3 regions of the Microbulbifer sp. A4B17 genome follow, and region 1 is predicted to be linked to each of the others. Evidence: predicted binding sites of a transcription regulator. Region 1 holds the regulator's gene; each other region holds the start of a gene.
What was found. Region 1 encodes LexA, which represses DNA repair genes until DNA is damaged. Its sites were predicted from a motif close to ACTGTNTNTANANACAGT; they were not measured.

Region 1 (4,210 bases):
AGCCAGCCCACATCCTGCAATTGCTCACCACTGGCCACAGAGCCTAGGGCCTGCATGGATGGTATCCGCGTAAAATCATCGCGAAACCGCTGAACCCTGCCACCCTCCTGATCCGCAGCCAACAGGATTTCCGGGCGCACAGCACGGATCGACTTCACCAGTTGAATGAGCTGCTGGCGGTCACGGTAGTTGCGGGCAAAGAAGATAAGCCCTCCCACCAGCGGGTGCCTGAGCAGCTCGCAGTCTTCATCGGTAAGTTCAAGCCCCTCGATATCCACCATTACGGGTCCGAGTGGTAGAGACATATAAAATTCCTTATCGCTTTATGAGCACACTCAATGATTTTCCACCTTCAGCATGGCTGAAGCCGCCGGCACCAATCGCTCAAGGGTCTGGCTGAGCGTACTGTCGGCGCCAAAATCTTCCTGCAGGATAGCCTCAATGGCATCGTGGCTCGACAGTGTAAAAATGGTCGCACCCAGCATAAAATAAAGGCGCCAGTAGAAAGTTTCCGGGTCTAAGCCCGGCAGAGCTTCGGCCAGTAGTCCGGCAAATCGGCGATAGGTATCGCCATATCGGGATACGATGAATCGGCGCAGGTGCCCTTGAAACTGGGTATATGCTAACCCCAAGAGGCGCATAAATCGCTGCGGATCCTTCCCCTCCAGCCCCAGGCTTCCGAGCCCAACCCGATAGAGACATTCAATCAGCTCCTCCACCCCCAAGGGCTGCCCCAGGGCAAGGCGACGATCAAGCTCTGCTTCCAACGCACAGGTAAAAGGTGTTAAAAAGCGCTCAAATACCGCCTGTATCAATTCCTTTTTAGAACCGAAGTGATAGTTAACCGCTGCCAGATTGACGCCGGCTGTGCTGGTGATTGTTCTCAATGAGGTCTCAGTAAAACCCCGTTCAGCAAACAGCACTTCCGCTGCGTCGAGTATCCGGCTGACCGTATCTGCTTGGCTCATAAGTCTCAAACTACCATTTAAAACATACGTTTAATCGACGCCAGAGTAGCACATTCTCACCGTCGCAGAGTCAGCTCGGCAAGAGTCCAACAGACGAGACTCAAGAGCAAAAATAACAGGGAAAAGTATGAGTGGCGGTAAGATCAGTACCCAGGGAATTGATCTCCCGCCAACTTAGACAGGCATCCTACTCCCACCAGCCGTCTCAACCCTCTGCAGTGAAAGCGGCGCAAACAAGCATCATTCTGAAAAAATCTTTAGTACTTTAATTTTCTCCTGGAGCAATTAATCTTTCACCTGCATATATTTCATTATCAAAGCCGCAGCCTCATCTACACTATCAACAACATGAAAGAGATCGAGATCGCCGGCATCGATACAGTCGCGTTCCAAAACGGTATTCACCAACCAATCGTAAAGCCCGCTCCAGTAGTGCTTACCCACCAGCACAATAGGAAAACGCCGCACTTTCTGTGTTTGCACCAGGGTAAGCGCTTCAAACAGCTCATCCAGGGTGCCATATCCCCCGGGAAGCCCGACGAATCCGAGCGCGTGTTTTACAAACATAAATTTCCGCACAAAAAAGTAACGGAAATTCAAACTGATATCCTGATATGGATTTGCCGCCTGCTCAAAAGGCAGCTCTATATTTAATCCAATCGATGTGCCCGGCTGCCCAAAGGCCCCTCGGTTACAGGCCTCCATCAGTCCCGGCCCACCACCGGTGATCACGGGAATACCTTCCGCTGCAAGAAGCTCCCCCAGTTTAACGCCCTGCTTATACTCGGCGCTGTCTTCTGTGAACCTAGCCCCTCCAAATACTGTCACAGCGCCACCCAAGGCTATCAGTCGCTCAATTCCATCAACCAGTTCAGACTGAATACGAAGCACTCTCCAGGCTTCCTGCATTTTTGCATCCAACATTATTTTTCCCTCATTGTCAGTTCCTTCAACGTTTTCTTGTCTCCTTACTTTCTCCCTCAATGTAGCAGCTCACAAAGGCTAAAACCTGAGGATTGCACGAACAATAAATCTGTATATAATTCCAGCAACTGTATATAAATACAGAAAACTAGGTAAATCTATGACCAATCTCACCGCTCGTCAGTCCCAGGTTCTCGACCTGATCAAGTCCTACCTGGATGAAACAGGCTACCCACCAACACGGGCAGAAATTGCCCAGGAGCTCGGCTTCCGCTCGCCCAATGCCGCCGAGGAACACCTGAAAGCGCTCGCCAGAAAAGGCGCCATTGAGATGGTTGCCGGCGCCTCCCGAGGCATACGAATACCCGATCACCAATCCGGCCTGCCAATTGTAGGAAGGGTTGCTGCGGGGAACCCGATCCTCGCCAATGAACATATTGAAGATTATTGCGACTTGCCCGCGAGCTTCTTCCATCCACCCGCAGACTACTTGCTTAGAGTGCACGGCATGAGTATGCGAGATGCAGGTATTCTCGACGGAGATTTACTGGCGGTACAAAAGACCGAACAGGTGCGTAACGGCCAAATCGTAGTTGCCCGTATCGATGACGAAGTCACCGTGAAACGCTTTCGTCGCAAAGGGAACCAGGCAACCGTTCAGCTGCTTCCTGAAAATGATGACTTTGAATTAATTCAAGTCGATATGAGAGATAAGAACTTTGTTATTGAGGGATTGGCGGTAGGGGTGATCCGCCAGACACCTTGAGCATATCCTCAAAACAATAACAGCGGCCATTGGCCGCTGTTATTAAAACCCGTGGTAATGCTGGTATTAGTGGATAGTATGATTTACCGGCATCAACTCGTCTTCTTCTTCGAAGTAACCTGCTTCAAGATCGTCCAGATTTTGTACAGCTTCAATACCCGCTTCCAACATGGCTCGGGCCACAGCAACCTTATTCTTTCGCAGAAACTGAAGACTTTCTGCAGAAAAAGAAATGCTCACCAAAGGGTCCTCCTTATGGCCAGCACGACGCAAGGCTACATCGCCATTAGCCAGCTCGATAATTTCAAAAGTTTCGGAGGACATTCGCTTTTCCTTCACGGCACAACAGTTTGCGCCCAGTGTACCACAGGCTCGCGAAAAGTTTCATTCGCTCGTTTTATGGGGGGTTCTTCAGCACTCATCCAAATGAGCGCGCTGCCTCACCACCAACTCGTTCAAGCAGCGATGCCATTCGAACAGCAGCTCTTTGGACAAGGGTGCAAATTCCGGCTTGGCAACATCACTGTACAACGGGATTAAATTTGCCTGCTGTTTTTTATCACCCGCAACCACAGATATTTTCTGCTGTTCTTTCCAGGCGTGGAGCATATGAAACAGCCAGCTTTGTGGGTCGCTAACCAAGCCAGATAACTCATTAGCCTCCGCGCTGGCCCTTCCCTGCCCCCTTAGCGCATCAATAATTAACTGCGGGGACTCCGGCTCAAATTCGAGCTGAAGCTGAGTCGCCTGTTCCGCAAGAAAGGCCCGGTAGGCTTTGCACAGCTGCATCAAGGCAGCCTCCTCCAGCGCATCGCGCTGAAGGGGCATATCCCATGGCTGCTGCAGCAACAGCTGGCTCTTGCGCAGAGCCGAAGTGACATGAATCGTATAAGGGTTAGTCATTATCTACTTCTTTGCCGCCGTTTTTTTAGCCGCAGGCTTCTTGCGCTTGGCGGCAGTGCTCTTGGTAGAAGCCTCTACTTTCCAACCACCATCGCGATAAAAAGCACGCCAACCAGTAGCCTTGCCCTCTTCCTCAGACTGAACATATTGCTCCTGAGTTTTGCGACTGAAACGAACCACGGTATCCCGCCCGCTGTCATCCTGTGTCGGTGCAGAAAACAGGAAGCTGTACTTTGGATCTATCTCGCTCTGATGAGGAAGCAATTCTTTGACCAAGGGAGCACGAGTCTCACGGTTTTTCGGGAACTGACTGGCAGCCAGGAATAGGCCAGAGGCACCATCGCGCAGGATATAGTGATCCTCCACTTTGATACATGCCAGTTCAGGCATGGGAACCGGATCCATTTTTGGTGGCGCCGGCTGCCCATTTTTCAATAACTTACGGGTGTTTTTACAGTCTTCGTTAGTACAACCAAAGTACTTGCCGAAGCGGCCCGACTTCAACTGCATATCACTGCCACACTTATCGCACTCGATGATAGGGCCGTCATAGCCTTTGATTTTAAAAGTGCCCTGCTCTATCTCGTAGCCGTTGCAATCCGGGTTATTGCCACAAATATGCAATTTGCGCTGTTCATCCAGCAGGTAG
Region 2 (4,210 bases), 1.2 Mb from region 1:
TACCGGCATTCCAAATACACAGAGGAGCGCTACTACTGGTACAACTGTGGTGACTCCCGATACGAGATCTTCGTTATCGTGATCGTGGTGTGAGTAGTTGTGATCCCAGTGCCTGTCCCTGCCCCGATAGTTACGGTCACCAGAAAGACTTATCCTGACATTGTCCGGTACGCTATTCAGGGTATCTTCGGTAACCTTTCCGTCTACATCCAGAATGCCCTTGCTTTTCAGCCGTTCAATAATTTCCTGGCTTAGGGGGCCGCCAAAGTCCTGCCCCAAGTCAACCCGCACTTCACTTTTCTCACCATTCTCGCCTTCGGATTTGATCGTGAGAACACCATTTTCCCGCAATATGCGCACACGGGTTTCAGACTCGGAGGATTCCACTCCTGGTGGTGCAGGCGGATCGGGAATCAACGAATCCTCCTCCTGGGCCCAGCTGCCCGCACTTATACTGGATACCACAATGGCAACCCAGCAGCAGATGGCTGCCTGGAATGAATATTTGTTTCTCGCTCTCATTACATACTCTCTAATCTTTTCGTTATCAGTGTTGTGAACCGTCGTTGGGGGGATAGCGATCTACATCACCATCATTCGAGCCTTGGAGTAGGGGTAAGCCATTCCTCCTCGCGGCGCCTTTTCCTCAGCGATACGCACTGGAGGTAGTCGGTTAACCTTCATGCTCTTGCCGGTACACTCACTTAGCTTTTTAAGCATCTGCTGGTCAATTTTTTGGGTGAGCTCCCGGTGAATCCCATCCTGGGAGACCGTTAGCTCGGAGGCTTTAACCTGGCCCACTTGCAGAGCCGCAACTATCAGTGATAAAGCGACGCAAAATTGTACCTTCTTAGTTGATCTCGCAGTAAACATTGTGATCTCCCGTTTTTCCCTTGTACGCCACTATGACGACGCGGGGAGCCCACTTGGATGCAGTTGGATAATTTTTTTTACGCCAACACCTGGAATCCTCTTCTACAGGCAACCACAGAGTTGGAACGATCGGATAAACTCGCAGCACAACGAAGAATGAGTACTTCAATATGACAACCCCCGATGATGTCCTGTTTTTTTGGTTTGGTACTACCGATATCCGTAGCAGCACGGCTGCACCGGGGAAACAAGACCTGTGGTTTGCCGCCTCTTCTGAAGTAGATGCCGATATCAAAGCGAGATTTGGAGCGATTACCGCATCGGCTCAGCAGGGAGAATTGAACCATTGGCTGAAGACATTGGAAGGCGAGCTCGCCCTGCTACTGATTTGCGACCAATTATCCAGGAATATTTATCGGGGCACCCAACTGGCATTTGCTGGGGACCCCCAGGCTTTATCAATTTCCGAAAAGCTGATTCAGCGCGGAGTAGGCTCCAGCCTTGGGGTCTACCAACAGGTATTCGTTGGCATGCCATTGGAGCACAGCGAAGACCTTGTGACCCAGCAACGCTCAGTAGACTACTTCCGACAGTTGCAGCAAACCTTCGCAGAAGACAAAATTGCCGCACCCTATCTCGACACTCACTTTCGATACGCTCTTGCCCATCAAGAGGTCATCGAACGATTTGGGCGCTTCCCTCACCGCAACGCGGCATTGGGTCGTATTTCCACTCAAGCAGAAACAGAATGGCTGGCTCAAGGGGGCGGCTTTAAATAATGGATTTACTTAGTTGGTTATCTCTCGCTGGGATCTGTGCCCTCGGTGCAATGTCACCAGGACCGAGTCTTCTTATTGTATTGCGCAGCGCCTCCTCCGGCCTGCAGCAAGGGCTGGCCAGCGCCATTGCCCACGGAGCCGGGGTCGCGATTTACGCAATCCTCACCGCATTTGGCTTAGCGGTACTGATTACCAGCTCGCCTCTTCTGTTCAATATCCTTCAGTGGGCAGGTGCAGCAATGCTGGTCTATCTGGGCTGGAAAGCCCTAAGTGCATCGTCGCCAGGTGCCAGTGCCGCAGCGGTAGAGCCCCCTCACCAGAGTCTGAAGCGCTCTATCGCTCAGGGTTTTGGTGTTGCTTTCTTCAACCCCAAGATTGCCGTGTTCTTTACTGCCCTGTTCAGCCAGTTTGTGTCAGAGCAACAGGCTCTGAGTACTAAGCTGGGCATGGCCGCCCTGGTTTCCGGAGTGGATACCATCTGGTATTGCATAGTGGCGCTGGCCGTGCACGCCAGTCGCAAGCGTCAGTTAGTGAGTAAACATATCGGCCATCGCATCCAACAGGTATTTGGAGTCTTGCTGATCGGGCTCGCAGCCCGGCTCATCCTCAGCATCTAAAATCACACCCCTCCAGGATTTTCACACCCATACTTTCGCTGTACCCCGAAAAAAACAGGCCCGCTTGCGGGCCTGTAAAAATGATGTGAAGACAACCAGCTGCCCCGGGGGGTATGCAGCTGACTGCCCGCATATTATGACACCGTTCACACTTACTGGCGGTCCGATCATCGTGCCTGCTGGTCTTTTGACCGCATAACCCCCTTTATTCCCTCAATCGTTGACACTGAATATTTATACAGTTAATGTACCTGCATACAAAAACTAAGTGGAATGTCTAATAGACAACTGGGAGGCACACGATGGCCGTAGTAGCTGTTTGGAAATGCGATAGAGACGGAGCAATGTTCGACAACAAAAAAGACGCTGAAGAACACGATAAAATGCTGGAGCTCGCGGCTAATATCACTTCGCTGATTGAGCGCCACATCGACAGCATTGATGAGCAGGTAGGCGAAGAGATCGGCCTGCTGTTGGCCAAACGCCGCGATGCCCTGGCTAAAGCCTGTAAAGGGAAGCCTGAAGTACTGCTCGAAGAAGACGAAAACATGGTGCAGGAGAGCGAAGATGATCGCGTAACTCCGCTCGCCGCCAATCAGTAAACGCTTATAGATTCATCCCTGTACTCTGCCCGGTTCTACCGGGCTTTTTTGCGTGGGGCTCATACTGAGCCTCACCAATAAACCTCAAAGATTAATTACGGCATTAACAATGTTAATGACCGCTAACACAACGATAACGACCCAGCTGATTAAAGTTCCCCAGAAGCGTCCAAAGTGCAGCCCGCCTTTGCCCTTGGTCAGTCCATAGGCATGAAATACCCGTGAGATAAAAAAGAGCGCCCCAAAGAGATGTAACCACAAAGCGGGCAAACCACCCAACTCAGCAGCCAGTAACAAAAGCAACGCTATCGGCGTGTACTCAATCGCATTAGCGTGAACTCGCACCCTAATCTCATTGAAACGATCATCTCCGGTTCCAATTCCCACTTTCTTTGTGCGACGAAACTCGACTACCCTGAATGCCAAGTAAATAATCAGAAGCGCACAAAGGCCGGTGTAGAGTGCTGTGATATTCGCCATGTTTTTTCCTTGTTATTATCAATCTGGCCAGGGAATATATCCCCGAAAGCAAGTATTCCGCCACACAAATCCTGTACAAGCCGATGGACCTTTCAGACCAATACGCGGAAAAAGAAAAGCGGGCTAGAAGCCCGCTCTTTGCATCTTAGTCCTTATAGCCAAACTCATGGCCCTTTGCGGGCTTGAGGTGTCGATCTCTGAGGCGCGTTGAGCGATTTACCAAGGATTGATTCTCACCCTCAATCAGGACCTGCTCAGCGTAGCTGGTAACTTCCAAGGGATCACCGCTCCAGATCACAATATCCGCAGCCGCGCCCTGCTCCAACGTACCGCCCTCAAGATTAAAAATCTCAGCAACATTGCTACTGATTGCCTTTAGCGCTTCCTCGTAAGGCATACCATGGGCTACAGCGTTGCCCGCCGACTGGCGCGAGAGGTATACATTGTGGCTAGCCACCATATCTGGGCCACTGATAGCTACCGTCACCCCAGCCTTGGCCAGAAGTGCAGCATTATCCAGGCGTGCGCCCAAACTTGAGAATGATGCAGGAATGTTGTTGATTGCATCGATCACTACAGGCACTTGTGCTTGCGCCAGTTTATCGGCAACCATCCAACCCTCAGCTGCACCGATTATAATGAGCTTCACCTTAAAGGCTTCACCCAGTTCTAATACTGCGAGGATATCACTGGCCCGGTTGGCAGTTACCATCAAAGGCTCCTTACCATCGATCACCGGCTGCAGAGCTTGCAGATCTGCCAGATCGTAATCCAGCTCTCGCCATTCTCCACGGTGAATCGCCGCGCGATTATCACGATACTCCTGAGCTTCACGCAGAGCGCTCTCCACCTTGGCATA
Region 3 (4,210 bases), 690 kb from region 1:
AAGTTGGTTGCCTTCACCAAATAAATCCTCATCCAGTGATCCCTTTTCCAAGGGGTGTAAATGGTTGCAACTTAAACAGATGGATTGCACTGGCTGATCGAGTGTTACTCTTTCCAGCTGTAGTTTGGTCAGGGCTATCAAGCGCTGGGGGTCGAGCTGTGGGTTGGAGGTTTCTATAGTTATTACCTGGACTTTGTTTTTGCCGAAGTCCATGTGCCAGTTTAATTGTTGGGTATAGAGCTGGCGTCGCTGTAACTGTGAGCAAAGTTCTCGGAGCAGGCGCCCGATAGGGAATAGCAGTTGCTCGCTATTATCCAGAGGGCTGGGGAAAAACAGTTCATTTCGGAATTGTGTTGGTGGCTGGTAGTTGCAAACCGGGTCCTGTCGACTTCCATTAAGGCGTGCCAGGTAATCCACAAATGAGCGACCAAAACGAGAGCCTACCTCTGAGAGGGGAATGGCGAGTAGCTGGCTTACTCGTTTGATGCCACATGCGTAGAGTTTGGAAATGGTTTTGTTGTCGCAATTAAGAAGCTTGGTTGGGGTAAAGCTGATCCACTGCTTCCACTGCTGTGGGCTGGGGGGGGTATTCGTTTGTATTAGCCAGTGCCTGTGTTCCGCTAGCTGACTCAGCAAATGGGCTGCGCTGGGGCTGTGGCCGAGGCCCATTAGGCTGTCGATCCCCATCTGTTCAAGTTCGCTTTCTATCTGCCTTATCAATGCCTTGAAGCCGCCATTGGCTTTTAGACTGCCACTTAGCTCCAGGTAAAGGTGAGCTGATGTACTTTCACCATTGCTCATAGGGCCTGCCGGCTGAGGTGAGACAAGCGGGGTGAAGCTGTACCCCCATTGGGCCAGTTGCTGTAACTCTTGTTGCTCCCGCTGCAAATCGCGCTGTAATAGCTGCAGGTCTGCACATAGGGCAGTTGCAGTGGCAATACTGAGCCCGCTTTCAACCCCACACTGGAGTGCAGCCGGACTGCTCCCAATTACCATCTGCTTTTCAACCACGACCTGGGGTGAGTCATCTTCTCCTTGTTCTTGTGCGCGGATCAGTACCTCCAGAGGGAGCTTGGGAAATTGGATACAGAGCCAGAGCATGATGTTATCCCTTGAAACTGTTTAGTGCAGCGGCCGGTCGCGGCGGATCAGTTTTGCTGCTCTTGCCAGGTACAGGTGTTGGCCAGAGGTTCCGCCCAATTGTTTCAATAGCTTTAGTGCGAGCCGCCCCTCTCCAGGCTTGAGCTGTAGGCGAAGGCTTGCCGGCGAGGGGGTCGCTGATTCACTCTGCGGGCGGAAGTGGAAATGCAGGCAGTCTCCATTGCGGGCAGCGAGTTGCAAACGGCGAAGGTCTTTGTGCCCCAGTGACTGCCGCCCTTGCCAGCTGAGCAGGGCACCGCAGCTTCCGGATTGCAGAGACTGCTCTATTGCCCAAAGTGTATCTTTGGGGCCACGAGGATGCAGGATCAGCAGGTTTTCCAGGCAGACGCCACTGTTGGCCAGCGATGGCGCATAGGGGATATGAGGTGGGTTGACCAGTATCACCATATGACCACGCTGGGTGAGATCTGCCATTGCTGGAAGTAACAGGGTGAGTTCACCAATACCGGTCTGATCGAGCAGTAGTTCTGTTGTGGCTCCTCGTGGCCAGCCGTGGGCTGTTAGCAGTGCATCGAGACTGGAGGAGCCGCTGGAGATACCGGTCCGCCGCCGCCGGGGCTCATTGGCTGCCTGCCAGATATCGGCCCTGGCGAGTAGCTGTGCCAGTTTCTGCTTTTTTGAATGACTATCTAACTGTTTGTTTTCTATAAGGTTTTCTACGCTGCCCACGATTTCACCACTCATTTTTGACCCTAGCTGGCCCATATCTCCGGCTAAATCTGTATGTGTATACAGTTATACTGTTTATTTATACAGTATTCATTCAATGGCAACAAGTGAGAAATCATTGCATTGGCACTTTTTTGTACAGCCCAAACCCGCTATGATTCCGCCTCTTTTATTGAGCGCTTTTTAATTTATTCAGGGGGGACGGAGTGAGTATCAAGTCCGATAAGTGGATTCGCCGCATGGCCGAGCAGAACGGCATGATTGAGCCTTTTGAGGCAGGCCAGGTGCGTCATAGCGAGAATGGCGATCGGCTCATCTCCTATGGCACCTCCAGCTATGGTTACGACGTTCGTTGTGCCCGTGAATTTAAAATCTTTACCAACGTACACTCTGCCACGGTTGACCCGAAAACCTTCGACGAAAACAGCTTTGTGGATGTAGAGGGCGACTACTGTATTATCCCGCCAAACTCCTTTGCCTTGGCGCGCACAGTGGAGTATTTCCGCATTCCGCGCTCTGTGTTGACGGTTTGCCTGGGCAAATCCACCTATGCCCGTTGCGGTATTATCGTCAACGTAACGCCACTGGAACCGGAGTGGGAAGGACATGTGACTTTGGAGTTCTCTAATACCACTAACCTGCCGGCAAAGATCTATGCCAACGAGGGTGTGGCGCAGATGCTGTTCTTCGAGTCCGATGAAATCTGTGATGTGTCCTATGCCGATCGCGGCGGCAAATACCAGGGGCAGCGCGGCGTAACCCTGCCCCGCACCTGATCATTGATCTCACTGCGGTACTGTTTCCTATCTATGTTAGAGGTTTCTAACAGTCAGCTACCTGACAGCGTCGATGTATTGGTCATTGGCGCTGGGGCAGCGGGACTGATGTGCGCAGCTACAGCGGGCCAGCGCGGGCGCAGCGTGCTGGTACTGGATCACGCCAATAAGGTTGGGAAAAAAATTCTGATGTCCGGTGGTGGCCGCTGTAATTTCACCAATCTCTATACCAGTGCAGAGAATTTCTACAGTAATAATCCCCATTTTTGTAAGTCTGCTCTGGCTCGCTACAGTCAGTGGGACTTTATAGCACTGATTGAGAAACATGGGATTGCCTATCACGAGAAAACCCTCGGCCAGCTGTTTTGCGATAATAAATCAAGAGATATTGTCGACTTACTTTTAGCGGAGTGCCGTGTAGCTAAGGCGCAGGTTCGCACTCGCTGCAGCATTGCTCAAGTTAAAGCTCTGGGGCAGGGGTATCGGGTCGAAACCAACATGGGCGCGGTTACCTGTGAGTCCCTGGTTGTGGCAACTGGTGGCCTCTCTATCCCAACTATGGGGGCGAGTGGATATGGCTACGAGGTTGCTCGTCAGTTTGGGCTGGATATTGTTCCTACTCGAGCAGCACTGGTGCCGTTTACCCAGAATAAACGGCAATTGGAGCGCCAGAACACTCTGCCTGGTACCTCTCTTTCGGTGACAGCTTCTTGCGCTGAAGGTAGTTTTCACGAGCAGATGCTGTTTACACACCGGGGATTGAGTGGTCCTGCTGTTTTGCAAATCTCCAGCCACTGGCGTGAGGGGCAAACTGTAAAATTTGACTTAGCCCCGGAAGAAAATCTGGCGGAGTGGTTACAGTTACGTCGACAACAGAGTCCAGATAGCCACTTGCACAGCGTTTTAGCTGAGATTTGGAGTAAAAAGCTGGTACAGTTTTTCTTGCAGCGGGCACAAATCAGCAGTCGTCCCCTAAAGCAGTTTGGGGAGATTGAATTGCGGCAAGCTGGTGATAAATTACAACACTGGAAGTTAACGCCGGCGGGCACTGAAGGGTATCGTACTGCGGAGGTGACTTTAGGCGGGGTCGATACAGCACAGGTTTCTTCTCGAACTATGGAATGTAAAACCCAGCGAGGGCTTTATTTTGTCGGTGAGGTTCTTGATGTAACCGGCTGGCTCGGCGGATTTAATTTTCAGTGGGCCTGGGCTTCGGGACATGCCGCAGGGGAGGTGGCTTAATGGGAGATGTTATTCCTTTCAAAAGAAAAACCACCTGGCAAAAGCATAAAGGCAGCACCCTGTGCAGGGAAGGCTTTCACAAATGGAAAGTGGTTACTGAGCGCAAGTTTGACGTAAGGCAGGGAAAGTTGGTGACTGAATATCGCTGTGCACGCTGTGGTAAGACCAAAACGAAGCTCCTGTAATTTTTATCTCCCGATAAGTTAACTGCCCTCGAGTTTGGTTCCCCTGATTAATTTAATGGTGCGAGTGTGGAGATAGAATCACACTCGCACCATTTTTATTGGCTTCTAAATAGAAACCGCAAATTAATAACGATAGTAGCGGCCGCGATAGCGATAATAATCTCTGCGTTTTCTCTC

Region 2: a site for LexA is predicted at 2,495-2,512, ahead of BTJ40_RS08665 (YebG family protein). Genes of this name have one in related genera too.
Region 3: a site for LexA is predicted at 1,901-1,918, ahead of imuA (translesion DNA synthesis-associated protein ImuA). Genes of this name have one in related genera too.

Annotation. Positions count from the first base shown of each region.
Region 1 is NZ_CP029064.1:3,130,408-3,134,617, forward strand. It holds gene nagZ (beta-N-acetylhexosaminidase) at 1-305, opposite strand, end outside; gene BTJ40_RS13935 (TetR/AcrR family transcriptional regulator) at 336-968, opposite strand; gene BTJ40_RS13940 (TIGR00730 family Rossman fold protein) at 1,254-1,892, opposite strand; gene lexA (transcriptional repressor LexA) at 2,053-2,658, shown strand; gene BTJ40_RS13950 (hypothetical protein) at 2,725-2,982, opposite strand; gene BTJ40_RS13955 (DUF6586 family protein) at 3,070-3,561, opposite strand; gene topA (type I DNA topoisomerase) at 3,565-4,210, opposite strand, start outside.
Region 2 is NZ_CP029064.1:1,909,719-1,913,928, reverse strand. It holds gene BTJ40_RS08685 (DUF6249 domain-containing protein) at 1-522, opposite strand, end outside; gene BTJ40_RS08680 (hypothetical protein) at 583-873, opposite strand; gene BTJ40_RS08675 (DUF924 family protein) at 1,044-1,652, shown strand; gene BTJ40_RS08670 (LysE family translocator) at 1,652-2,269, shown strand; gene BTJ40_RS08665 (YebG family protein) at 2,572-2,871, shown strand; gene BTJ40_RS08660 (MAPEG family protein) at 2,956-3,351, opposite strand; gene BTJ40_RS08655 (amidohydrolase family protein) at 3,497-4,210, opposite strand, start outside.
Region 3 is NZ_CP029064.1:3,816,264-3,820,473, reverse strand. It holds gene BTJ40_RS16805 (DNA polymerase Y family protein) at 1-1,101, opposite strand, end outside; gene imuA (translesion DNA synthesis-associated protein ImuA) at 1,123-1,845, opposite strand; gene dcd (dCTP deaminase) at 2,037-2,606, shown strand; gene BTJ40_RS16790 (NAD(P)/FAD-dependent oxidoreductase) at 2,640-3,848, shown strand; gene BTJ40_RS16785 (hypothetical protein) at 3,848-4,033, shown strand; gene BTJ40_RS16780 (hypothetical protein) at 4,157-4,210, opposite strand, start outside.